Regions from separate parts of the Variovorax sp. MPBD4-3 genome, predicted to be linked through region 3. Evidence: predicted binding sites of a transcription regulator. Region 3 holds the regulator's gene; each other region holds the start of a gene.
What was found. Region 3 encodes LexA, which represses DNA repair genes until DNA is damaged. Its sites were predicted from a motif close to ACTGTATNNNNATACAGT; they were not measured.

Region 1: AC1RVW_RS07245 (PA0069 family radical SAM protein) is a predicted target of LexA. The motif match lies at 2,188-2,205, and genes of this name have one in related genera.
Region 2: recA (recombinase RecA) is a predicted target of LexA. The motif match lies at 1,495-1,512, and genes of this name have one in related genera.

The regions. Positions count from the first base shown of each region.
Region 1 is NZ_JBXASW010000008.1:118,855-122,690, reverse strand. Features, by position in the region: gene AC1RVW_RS07265 (SRPBCC family protein) at 1-30, opposite strand, end outside; gene AC1RVW_RS07260 (SAM-dependent methyltransferase) at 68-1,015, opposite strand; gene AC1RVW_RS07255 (thiol-disulfide oxidoreductase DCC family protein) at 1,044-1,466, opposite strand; gene AC1RVW_RS07250 (GbsR/MarR family transcriptional regulator) at 1,530-2,108, opposite strand; gene AC1RVW_RS07245 (PA0069 family radical SAM protein) at 2,220-3,314, shown strand; gene AC1RVW_RS07240 (Lrp/AsnC family transcriptional regulator) at 3,343-3,807, opposite strand.
Region 2 is NZ_JBXASW010000018.1:54,569-58,404, forward strand. Features, by position in the region: gene AC1RVW_RS13660 (sensor histidine kinase) at 1-160, opposite strand, end outside; gene AC1RVW_RS13665 (response regulator transcription factor) at 198-872, opposite strand; gene AC1RVW_RS13670 (MarR family winged helix-turn-helix transcriptional regulator) at 945-1,430, opposite strand; gene recA (recombinase RecA) at 1,575-2,681, shown strand; gene recX (recombination regulator RecX) at 2,729-3,190, shown strand; gene AC1RVW_RS13685 (SRPBCC family protein) at 3,171-3,605, shown strand; gene AC1RVW_RS13690 (mandelate racemase/muconate lactonizing enzyme family protein) at 3,615-3,836, opposite strand, start outside.
Region 3 is NZ_JBXASW010000010.1:20,531-24,366, reverse strand. Features, by position in the region: gene AC1RVW_RS08375 (MFS transporter) at 1-701, opposite strand, end outside; gene AC1RVW_RS08370 (D-2-hydroxyacid dehydrogenase family protein) at 698-1,705, opposite strand; gene AC1RVW_RS08365 (hypothetical protein) at 1,796-2,158, opposite strand; gene lexA (transcriptional repressor LexA) at 2,288-2,971, opposite strand; gene AC1RVW_RS08355 (asparaginase) at 3,045-3,836, shown strand, end outside.

The DNA.
Region 1 (3,836 bases), on a different contig from region 3:
GAGCCTGCTGTCCTGGTTGTCGTCTTGCATGCGTAGCTTTCTGCTGGTTGTTTCTTCTCGTGTTCGCTCAGCCGGCACTGCGCGTGGCCGTGACCATGCAGTAGTCGAAGTCGCGCCAGAACATGCCCAGCGCCAGCGCGCAATAGCTGGCCACGATGTGCTTGCGCCGCCACGCGCCGAGCATGCCGCGCGCCTTCCAGAGTTCGGCCAGGGTGAAGCGCGTGGCCAGCACCGGAATGTGCAGCGCGCTGGGCGCGACGCGCCAGCGCAGCGACTTGCATTCGATGTCCTCGAAGCCGTTGTCGCGCAGGGCGGCGATGAAGTCGCCGCGAACGGCCAGCGTGGGCACGGCCCAGCTGTCGGCCCACAGGCGGTGCAGCCAGCCCGCCACGCGCCCGGGCTTGCGGCGCAGCAGGAAGCCGTCGGCCACCGCCAGCCGGGCGCCGGGCTTGAGCAGGCGCGCGGCCTCGCGGATGAAGTCGGCCTTGGCGGTGCCCTCTGCATAGCAGGCGCTCTCCAGGGCCCAGGCGCCGTCGGCCTGCGCGGCGGGCAGGCCGGTGCGGGTGTAGTCGGCCTGCACGTGGGCCATGCGGTCGGCCACGCCTGCCGCCGCATCGAGCCTGGCGGCGATGCTGTTCTGCACGGCCACGTTGGTCACGGTCACTGCGTACAGCGACGGGTTGTCGCCCACCAGCGTGCGCGCGGTGGCGCCGGCGCCGCAGCCCATGTCGATCACGCAGCGGCGGGGCGCGGCGCCGGGCTGCGCATCGGCAAGCCGCAGCGCGCGGCCGACCACGCGGTTCATCTCGACCAGCATGCCTTCGCGCCTGAACGGGTTCAGCCCGGCGCGCCAGAAACCGAAGTGCATGTTGTAGCTGGGGCTCCAGGCGCTGTAGTCGAACGCGACTTCGGTGAAGTAGACCTGGGTGTCTTCGGCGGTGATGGAGGTGCCGGCGGATGCCTGTGCGGGCGCTTCGAGCGGCAGGCGGAAGTCGGGCTGGAAAACTGTGGGCATGGCTGTTCCCTCGGGTGGTGTTTTTTCTTCAGAGGCGGCAGTTGCCGTCGTTGCAGGAAGGCGCGACGCGTCCCGCCAGCCGTGTCGCCAGCCAGCGCGGAATGCGGTAGCGGTTGCGCGCCAGCAGGGCATAGGCGCGGTCGGCCAGCGGCGCGACCAGCGGCAGGTCGAGCAGGCCGCCGCCGCTGGGCAGGCCCACCGCCGCGCGGCTCGCGCGGATGGCCGGCACGCCGACCAGCACCCGGCCCGTGGCATCCACCGCGTGGATCGCGGCCATGAGCGCGTCGCGCGGCGCCGGCCCGTCGCTGAACGAGGCCGGCGAGCAATCGACGAACCGCAGCCGGCCCGCGGTGTCGCGCGCCCCCAGGTTGCCCATTTCGGCCGAGCAGATGGCGCAGCTGGCGTCGAAGTACAGGGTCAGCGGATAGGCGGGAAGGGCGTCGCGGCTCATGGCATCCTTTGTTCTCGATATTTCTGTCAAAACAGAAATACATAGGCAAAAAAAGAGAAGGGTTCAGATCATCGGCAGGCTGGCGTGGTGTGCGTCGGGGTCTTCGTCCTTGCCGCCCTTGTCGCCGCGCACGAACTTCTGCACGCTGGCGCCCAGCGTCAGCACCTTGTCGAGCGTGCCGGGCGACAGCCGCAGCATTTCGTCGGCCCAGGTGGCGAGCTTGTTCATGAGGTCCATGGTGGAGCGGATGCGGTCCTGCGCATCGGGCGGTTCCTTCTGGAAATCGGGGCTCGAGACCAGTTCGCGCAGCACGCGGATGGTCGGGTCGAACTCGCGTTCCTTGCGCTCGCGCACCACGGTGCGGAACAGCTCCCACACGTCGACGCTGGTCTCGAAATAGTCGCGCCGGTCGCCCAGCGTGTGGGTGATGCGCACGAGGTTCCAGGCCTGCAGTTCCTTCAGGCTGTTGCTGACGTTGGAGCGCGCGACGCCCAGGGTTTCGGACAGCTCCTCGGCATGCATCGGCTTGCCGTGGGCGAAGAGCAGCGCGTGGATTTGAGAGACGGTGCGGTTGACGCCCCACATGGACCCCATTTCGCCCCAGTGGAGGACGAACTTGCGTTGAATGTCTGTGAGTTCCATGGCTCGGAGTTTAGGATTTACGAAATTTCTGTCAAGAGAGAAATGTAAAAAGCGGGCGGCCGCAAGGAAACAGTGAAATACTGTACAAATCCACAGTAACGAGGTTTCGCCATGCCCGCAGCCCACATCCCCATCCACGCCATCAAGGGCCGCGGCGCGGCCACGCAGCTTGCGCATCGTTTCTCCAAGGACGAGCGCAATGCCTTCGACGACGGCTGGGGCACGCTCGAAGACGGCGTGGCCGAGGCGCAGGAGCTGCAGCCCATCGCCACCGAGGTGCGCTTCGAAGACGTCAAGTCGGCGCTCAACGAGAACGACTCGCCCGACATCTACTTCGACCGCTCGCTCAACCCCTACCGCGGCTGCGAGCACGGATGCATCTATTGCTTCGCCCGGCCCACGCACAGCTACCTCAACCTGTCGCCCGGCCTCGACTTCGAGACCAAGCTGATCGCCAAGCGAAACATCGCCGACATGCTGCGCACCGAGCTCGGGCGCAAGAGCTACCGGCCCAGCTACATCGCCATCGGCACCGCCACCGACTGCTACCAGCCCATCGAGCGCGACTTGAGGCTCACCCGCTCGGTCATCGAACTGCTGCAGGAAGCGCGGCATCCGTTCGCGCTGGTCACCAAGTCGAGCGCCATCGAGCGCGACCTCGACGTGATCGCGCCCATGGCGGCCGACCGTCTTGCGGCCGTGTACGTGACCGTGACCACGCTCGACGGCGAACTCGCCCGCAAGCTGGAGCCGCGCGCCGCGGCGCCGCACCGCCGGCTGCGCACCATCCGCACGCTGACCGAGGCGGGCGTGCCGGTTGGCGTGAGCGTGGCGCCGCAGATTCCCTTCGTGACCGAAGACATGGAACAGGTGCTCGAGGCCGCATGGGAAGCCGGCGCGCGCAGCGCCTTCTACACCGTGGTGAGGCTGCCGTGGGAGGTGGCGCCGCTCTTCAAGGAATGGCTGGCGCTGCACTATCCGCAGCGCGCCGACCGCATCATGGCGCGCATCCACGAGATGCGCGGCGGCAAGGACTACGACGCCGACTTCGCCACGCGAATGAAGGGCTCGGGCCTGTGGGCCGACCTGATCCACCAGCGCTTCGAGAAGGCGACCAACCGACTGGGCTACAACCGCGAGCGCATTCCGCTGGACATCACGGCGTTCCGGCCGCCTGGCGCCGCGGGGCAGGGCAGCCTGTTCTGAACGTCCGCGTGCCGGCTTCGCGAATCTTCTACACGTAGCCCAGCGGCAGCGCCGTGGTCTGCTTCAGTTCCTGCATGGCGAAGCTGGAGCTGACGTCGTGCAGGTTCGTGCCCGAGATCAGTCGCTTGTAGACGGCGTCGTAGGCGGCGATGTCCGGCACCACCACGCGCAGCAGGTAGTCCACGTCGCCGCTCATCCGGTAGAACTCGACCACTTCCGGAATGGCATGGACCGTGGCGGTGAAGCGGTCGAACCACTCCTGCGAGTGCGTGCTGGTCCGCACCGACACGAAGACCGTCACCGCCACGTTGACCTTGCGCGGGTCGAGCAGGGCCACCGAGCGCGTGATGACGCCCGCCTCCTTGAGCCGCTGGATGCGCCTCCAGCATGGCGTGGCAGACAGGCCCACCTGCTCGGCGATCTGCGCCACCTGCAGCTCGGCGTCTTGCTGCAGGAGATCAAGAATCTTGATATCTATGGAATCCAGTTTCATCAAATATCCTTGATTGAGCATTGGATTCC
Region 2 (3,836 bases), on a different contig from region 3:
CGTTGTGCTCGAGCGCGCGGTCGAAGGGCGCGTTGGCGATGCCCTGCGCCACCAGCCAGGTGACGCCGATGCTCACCGGCACCAGCAGCAGCAGCGGCGTGAGCATCCAGTCGAGGATCTCGCCGAACAGCGAGCGCTGCGCGCGCTGGAAAAGCTTCACCGGGCTCGCTCCCAGGCTTCGCGCATGAAAAGGGGCATCAGTTCTGGATCTTCTCGAGGCAGTAGCCCAGCCCGCGCACCGTGGCGATGCGCACCGGGCCCTTCTCGATCTTCTTGCGCAGCCGGTGGATGTACACCTCGATCGCGTTGAGGCTCACCTCCTCGCCCCATTCGCAGAGGCGGTCGACCAGCTGGTCCTTGCTCACCAGCCGGCCGGCGCGCTGCAGCAGCACTTCGAGCAGGCCGAGTTCGCGCGCCGACAGCTCGATCATCTTGCCGTCGATGGTGGCCACGCGGCCGGCCTGGTCGTACACCAGCGGGCCGTGGCGGATCGCGTTGCTGGTGGTGCCCATGCCGCGGCGCGTGAGGGCGCGCACGCGGGCCTCGAGTTCCTGCAGGCTGAAGGGCTTGGCCATGTAGTCGTCGGCGCCGTTGTCCAGGCCCTTGACGCGCTCTTCCACGCTGTCGGCCGCTGTCAGCACCAGCACCGGCAGCTGCGAACCGCGCGCGCGCAGGCGCTTGAGGATCTCGATGCCGTGCAGGCTGGGCAGCCCGAGGTCGAGGATCAGCAGGTCGAATTCGTCATGGGTCATGAGCGCGGTGTCAGCCTGCGAGCCGTTGGCCACGTGGTCGACCGCCGCGCCCGAGGTGCGCAGGCTGCGCAGCAGGGCATCGGCCAGCACCTGGTCGTCTTCGGCAATCAGAATCCGCATATGCGCCACCTCCGGCCTGTTTGGGTGTCGGGCGCCCGGCGGCGCCGTCGACGTTTGTCTCTGCCTCGAAGTCTAGCCCGCTGTATAGGCTTCCAGTCCGATGGTTACCACGGTGGCGATGTCGTCGCCCACGCTGCTGCGGAACTCGCGCTCGGCCTGCGTCACCGCGCCGTGGAAGGCGTCGAGCCAGGCCAGCCCGTCGGCCGTGAACAGCACCCGCCGGGCCCGCGCGTCGAGCGGATCGGGGCCGCGCGTGACCAGGCCCCAGGCCTCGCATTGGTCCACCAGGGCGCCCATCGCCTGCTTGGTCATGCCGGCGCGCTCGGCCAGCTCGGTGAGGCGCGAGCCCTCGCGCGCCAGGTGCCGGGTGATGTGGATGTGCGCCGCGCTCACCTGCGCACGCGCCGCGAGGTTCGACAACGCCAGCGGCACGTCGACGTCGTGCGCCATCAGCTCCAGCACGCGCTCGTCGAAACGGCGCATGGCGTGGCCCAGCAGGCGGCCCAGGTGGGTCTGCCGCCAGGCGTCGGGATCGGTCGGAAAGGCGGTTTCGCTCATGCGCCAAATGGTAAAGCAAACTGACCAAAAAACAGGTTTACGCAGCGGCATCAGCCCCTACACTACTGTTCAAGCATCCAGCCTGTGGTTAAAATCAGATGGGTGAAACCAGACACAAACCGTTGATATTCAAGGAGTTTCCACATGGACGCAGTCGTCAAGGGCGCAAGCATCTCGGTCGCCAACAGTGAAAAAGCCAAGGCGCTGCAAGCCGCGCTGGCCCAGATCGAAAAGCAGTTCGGCAAGGGCACGATCATGCGGCTCGGCGAAGGCGAGGCGCTGGAAGACATCCAGGTGGTCTCCACCGGTTCGCTGGGCCTGGACATCGCGCTGGGCGTCGGCGGCCTGCCGCGCGGCCGCGTCATCGAAATCTACGGCCCTGAATCCTCGGGCAAGACCACGCTCACGCTGCAGGTCATCGCCGCCATGCAGAAGCAGGCCGGCACCTGCGCCTTCGTCGACGCAGAACACGCCCTCGACGTGCAATACGCCCAGAAGCTCGGCGTCAACCTGTCCGACCTGCTGATCAGCCAGCCCGACACCGGCGAGCAGGCCCTCGAAATCGTCGATTCGCTGGTGCGCTCGGGCGCGGTGGACCTGATCGTGGTCGACTCGGTCGCCGCGCTCACGCCCAAGGCCGAAATCGAAGGCGAAATGGGCGACTCGCTGCCCGGCCTGCAGGCCCGCCTGATGAGCCAGGCGCTGCGCAAGCTCACCGCCACCATCAAGAAGACCAACTGCATGGTCATCTTCATCAACCAGATCCGCATGAAGATCGGCGTGATGTTCGGTTCGCCCGAAACCACCACCGGCGGCAACGCGCTGAAGTTCTACGCCTCGGTGCGCCTGGATATCCGCCGCATCGGCACCATCAAGAAGGGCGACGAGGCCATCGGCAACGAAACCAAGGTGAAGGTGGTGAAGAACAAGGTCTCGCCTCCGTTCAAGACGGCGGAGTTCGACATCCTGTTTGGCGAAGGCATCAGCCGCGAAGGCGAGATCATCGACATGGGCGTGACCGCCAAGATCGTCGACAAGTCGGGCGCCTGGTACGCCTACAACGGCGAGAAGATCGGCCAGGGCCGCGACAACGCCCGCGAGTTCCTGCGCGAGAACCCCGAGCTGTCGCGCGAGATCGAGAACAAGGTGCGCGAGTCGCTGGGCATTCCGCTGCTGGCCGCCGATGCCGGCTCCACGCCCGAGAAGCCGCAGAAGGCCGCCAAGGCCGAGAAGGCGGACAAGGGCGAGTAACAAGCCCCCAGCGCGGTCCCCTGCCGGGCCGCGCGAGCGGTTCGCGCATGGCATTCGACGCCCCGTCCCTCAAAGGCCGCGCACTGCGCCTGCTGAGCCAGCGCGAGCATTCGCGCCTGGAGCTGGAGCGCAAGCTCGCCAAGCATGAGGAAGAGCCCGGCACGCTGGCCAAGGCGCTCGACGAACTGGCCGCCAAGGACTTCATCAGCGAGCCGCGCGTGGTGGCCTCGGTGCTCAACCAGCGCGCGGCCCGCTCCGGCGCGCTGCGGGTGAAGCAGGAACTGCAGGCCAAGGGCATCGCGCCCGAGGCCATCGCCGAAGCGGTGGCCAGCCTGCAGGAAACCGAGGTGGAGCGCGCCACCGCCCTCTGGCGCCGCCGCTTCGACGCCGCGCCCGCCGACGCGAAGGAACGGGCCAAGCAGATGCGATTCCTGATGGCGCGCGGTTTCTCGGGCGCCGTCGTGGCCAAGGTACTCAGGAGCGACTTCGATGAAATCGACGACGAATGAAGGCAGTGCTGCCGTCCAGTCCCGCGTCATTACGCAGCGCGTGGCCTGCGAATGGCGCCGCGCCTATGTGCTGGCTGCCGATCCGAAGCGCCTGCCCGACTGGGCCAGCGGCCTTGCGAAGAGCGCGCTGGTGCCGCACGGCGACCACTGGATCGTGCGCACGCCCGAGAGCGGCGACGCCCGCATGCGCTTCGCGCCGCGCAACGACTTCGGCGTGCTCGACCATTGGGTCACGCCCGAAGGCGTGCCCGAGGTCTACCTGCCGTTCCGCGTGATCGGCGTCGGGCCCGACGCCTGCGAGCTGCAGTTCACGCTGCTGCGGCAGCCGCACATGGACGATGCGGCCTTCGAGCGCGACGCCGGCTGGATCGCGCGCGACCTGCAGTCGCTGCGCAGCCTGATCGAAGCCGACTGACCGGCCGGCTCAGCCGCGCAGCACCAGCGGCGTGAACTTGCGCCGCGCCTTCAGCTGGTCGGCGTCCCACTCGATGCCCAGCCCGGGCGTTTCCGGCGCCACCGCATGCCCGTCCTCGATGCGCAGGCGGCTTGTCGTCAGGTCGTCGAGCTGCGGGATGTATTCGACCCAGCGCGCATTCGGCACGGCGGCGCACAGGCTCACATGCAGCTCCATCAGGAAGTGCGGGCA
Region 3 (3,836 bases):
CTCTGCTTGAGGATGGGGCCGAAATAGCTGAACAGCACGAACTGCCCGGCGCCCTGCAGCGCCGTCACCGCCACGATGCCCATCAGCACCGGACTGCGCAGCACGCGCGACCAGGCGGCGGCGGTGAGTGCCGCCGGGCGAATGCCGGCGGGCAGGGTGAGCCAGATCGATGCCGCGCTCACGACGCTGAGCAGCGCAACCGCCACGAAGGCCATGCGCCAGCCCAGGTGCCCGCCGATCAGCGCGCCGATGGGCAGTCCCAGCACCGAGGCCATCGACCAGCCCAGGAACACGAAGGTGACGGCGCGCCCGCGCTGCTCGGGCGGTACCAGCAGGCCGGCGCAGGCTGCGGCCTGGGGCGTGAAGATGGCCGGCGCGATCACCGTGAGCATGCGTACCGGCAGCAGCGCGCCGAAGCTCGGCATGAGCGCCGCGAGAGCGTGGCCCGCCGCATACCAGAGCAGGGTGAGCGCGAGCAGCTGGCGGCGGTCCCACCCCGCGACGGCGGCGGCCAGCAGCGGCGCGCCGATGCACATCACCGCCGCCGCGGCGGTGATCAACTGGCCCGCGGTGGCGACCGAAATGGCCAGCGAAGCGCTGATTTCATTGAGCGTGCCGGGCACGACCATCACGCCCGTGCCGATCACGAAGTTGCCGACCAGCAGCGCCCAGAGCGCACCCTTGGGCGCGGGCCGGCTCACCGGCGAACCTGCAGCGCGCCGGGATTCACGATGTTCGTGGGATTGCCGTTGATGTAGCTCACGACGTTGTCGAAGGCCTGGCCGAAGTAGCTCTCGTAGCTCTCCTGCTCGACGTAGCCGATGTGCGGTGTGCAGATGCAGTTCTCCAGCCGCAGCAGTGCGTGGCCCTGCAGCGGCGGCTCGCTCTCGAACACGTCGATGGCGGCCAGCCCGGGGCGGCCACGGTTGAGCGCCGCGAGCAGCGCGTCGGCCTCGACCAGCTCGGCACGCGAGGTGTTGACGAACAGCGCCGTCGGCTTCATGCGCGAGAGATCCTCGAGCGTGATGAGACCGTTGGTTTCGTCGTTGAGCCGCAGGTGGACCGACAGCACGTCGGCGGCTGCGAAGAACTCCTGGCGGTTCTGCGCCACCTGGAAGCCGTCGGAGCGGGCCTTGGCGCAGCTGGCTTCACGCCCCCAGATCACGACCTGCATGCCGAAGGCCTGCCCGTAGCGCGCGACCAGCTGGCCGATGCGGCCGTAGCCCCAGATGCAGAGCGTCTTGCCCTTGAGCACCGAGCCCAGCCCGAAGTTGGGCGGCATCGAGGCCGACTTGAGGCCCGATTGCTGCCACGCCCCGTGCTTGAGGTTGCTGATGTATTGCGGCAGCCGGCGCATGGCGGCCATGATGAGCGCCCAGGTGAGCTCGGCAGGTGCCTGGGGGGAGCCGGAGCCTTCCGCCACGGCGATGCCGCGCTCGGTGCAGGCCGCCACGTCGATGTGGCCCGCGACGCGACCCGTTTGCGAAATGAGCTTGAGCTTGGGCAGCTTCTCGATGAGCTGCCGGGAGATCTGTGTGCGCTCGCGAATCAGCACGATCACGTCGGCGTCCTTGAGGCGAACCGAGAGTTGCCCGATGCCCTTGACCGTGTTGGTGTAGACCTTGGCTGCGTACGCGTCCAGCTTGGCGGCGCAGCGCAATTTGCGCACGGCGTCCTGATAGTCGTCGAGGATCACAATATTCATGGCGTGCCATTGTGCCTCGCAGCATTGGGATGTCGCACCCCCGAACGTTTGGATACCCACTGCCGACGGGCTCTCCCAGGGGGCCGCGCCTCAGTGCAGGCGTGTGGAGCGGGGCGCGGTGACCATGGCTTCGGCCGCTTCGAGGGCCGCCAGACGGTCGAGCTCCGCGCACACGTCGTCCATGCGGCCGGAGATCACGACACGGTTGCTGCGCTGCTGGCCCTTTCCGTCGACCACACGCACCACGCGCAACGGGCGCGCCGGCGCGGTGGCTGCGGCCGCCGGTGGCGTCGCGCCGCAAGACGGACGCACCGCGACATAGCGCAGGCCGGCGGAACTCTCGCTGTGGTCGAGCGGGGTGTGGCGATGGGGGCGGCGTGCCGGAATCAAACGGTTGGCGAGCGATTGCAGCGGCATCCAGAAATCAGCGATGGCGAGGAGGGCGATTCCCATGTGAACTCCAAAAAAGTATGAGGTTGAACACAGGCAGGATTTCTTGAATCGGCCGCGACAGGGTGATGGCGACTTCGCGCCATACGCCCGCCACCTGTCGCGGCCGGGTGAGTGCTGCCGCCAGCAGGCCTACATCAGCATGGTGTTGCGGATGAGGCCCACGGCGAGGCCTTCGATCTCGAAGGGCTCGCCGGGCTGGACGATGATGGTCGGGTAGTCGGGGTTCTCGGCGTGCAGCTCGATGACCTGCTTGTTGCGTTTCAGGCGCTTGACGGTGACCTCGTCGCCCAGGCGCGCCACCACGATCTGGCCGTTGCGCGCTTCCTTGGTGGCCTGCACGGCGAGCAGGTCGCCGTCCATGATGCCGGCGTCGCGCATGGACATGCCGCGCACCTTGAGCAGGTAGTCGGGCTGGCGCTGGAACAGTGTGTTCTCGACGTAGTAGGTCTGGTCGACGTGCTCTTGCGCCAGGATGGGCGAGCCCGCGGCGACGCGGCCGATGAGCGGCAGTGCCAGTTGCGCCATGCCGGGCAGCGAGAGCGAGAACTGCCCGCCTTCGCGGTGGCGCGTTTCGTTCAGCGAGCGCAGGGCGTCGCCCTTGAGGCGGATGCCTCGCGAGGTGCCGCTGACGAGTTCGATGACACCCTTGCGGGCCAGTGCCTGCAGGTGCTCTTCGGCCGCGTTGGCCGACTTGAACCCGAGTTCATTGGCGATTTCGGCGCGCGTGGGTGGCGCGCCGGTTCGGGCGATGGCGCTCTGGATCAAGTCCAGGATCTGCTGCTGGCGGGCTGTAAGCTTCACGGCGAACTGCATATGTGGTTCCTTGCGGCACTGGCTAGATATCCAGTACCTGTATTTTTAACCAGTTTTAAAGAGTTGACAAGCCATGCCTGATTTCCCTTCGCCTGAACTGCGCCGCGTGGTCGTGCTGGGTACCGGCGGCACCATCGCCGGCAAGGCCGCCAGCAGCGGCGACAACATCGGCTACACGGCGGGGCAGGTGGGCGTGGCGGACCTTCTGGGCGGCATCGAGGCGCCCCAGGGCGTGACGCTGGTGGCGGAGCAGGTCGCGCAACTGGACAGCAAGGACATGTCCCTCGAGACATGGCAAAAGCTCGCGCAGCGCTGCGCGCACTGGCTGGCCGAGCCCGACGTGGCGGGCGTGGTGATCACGCACGGCACCGACACGCTGGAGGAGACGGCCTTCTTCCTGCATTCCGTACTGGCGTGCGCGAAGCCTGTGGTGCTGACCTGCGCCATGCGCCCGGCGAGCGCGCTGTCGCCCGATGGTCCGCAGAACGTGCGCGATGCCATCGGCGTGGCTCTGGCAGCGGGTGCGAAGGGGGTGACCGTGGTGTGCGCCGGCGCGATGCACAGTGGCGCCGACGTGCAGAAAGTTCACACCTACAGGCTTGATGCCTTCGCATCAGGCGATGCAGGCGTGGTGGGCTATGTGGAAGAAGGTGAAGTGCGCCGCGTGAGGGCGTGGCCCGAGGGCGGGGCGCTGCCGGCTTCGAAGATCTTCGAGGCGGCCGCCGTCCAGTGGCCTCGTGTGGAAATCGTCATGAGCCATGCCGGCGCGAGCGGTGCGGTCGTCGAGGCGCTGCTGCAGCCCGGCAGCGCCGAACCGGTCCGTGGACTGGTGCTGGCCGCCACCGGCAACGGCACGCTGCATCAC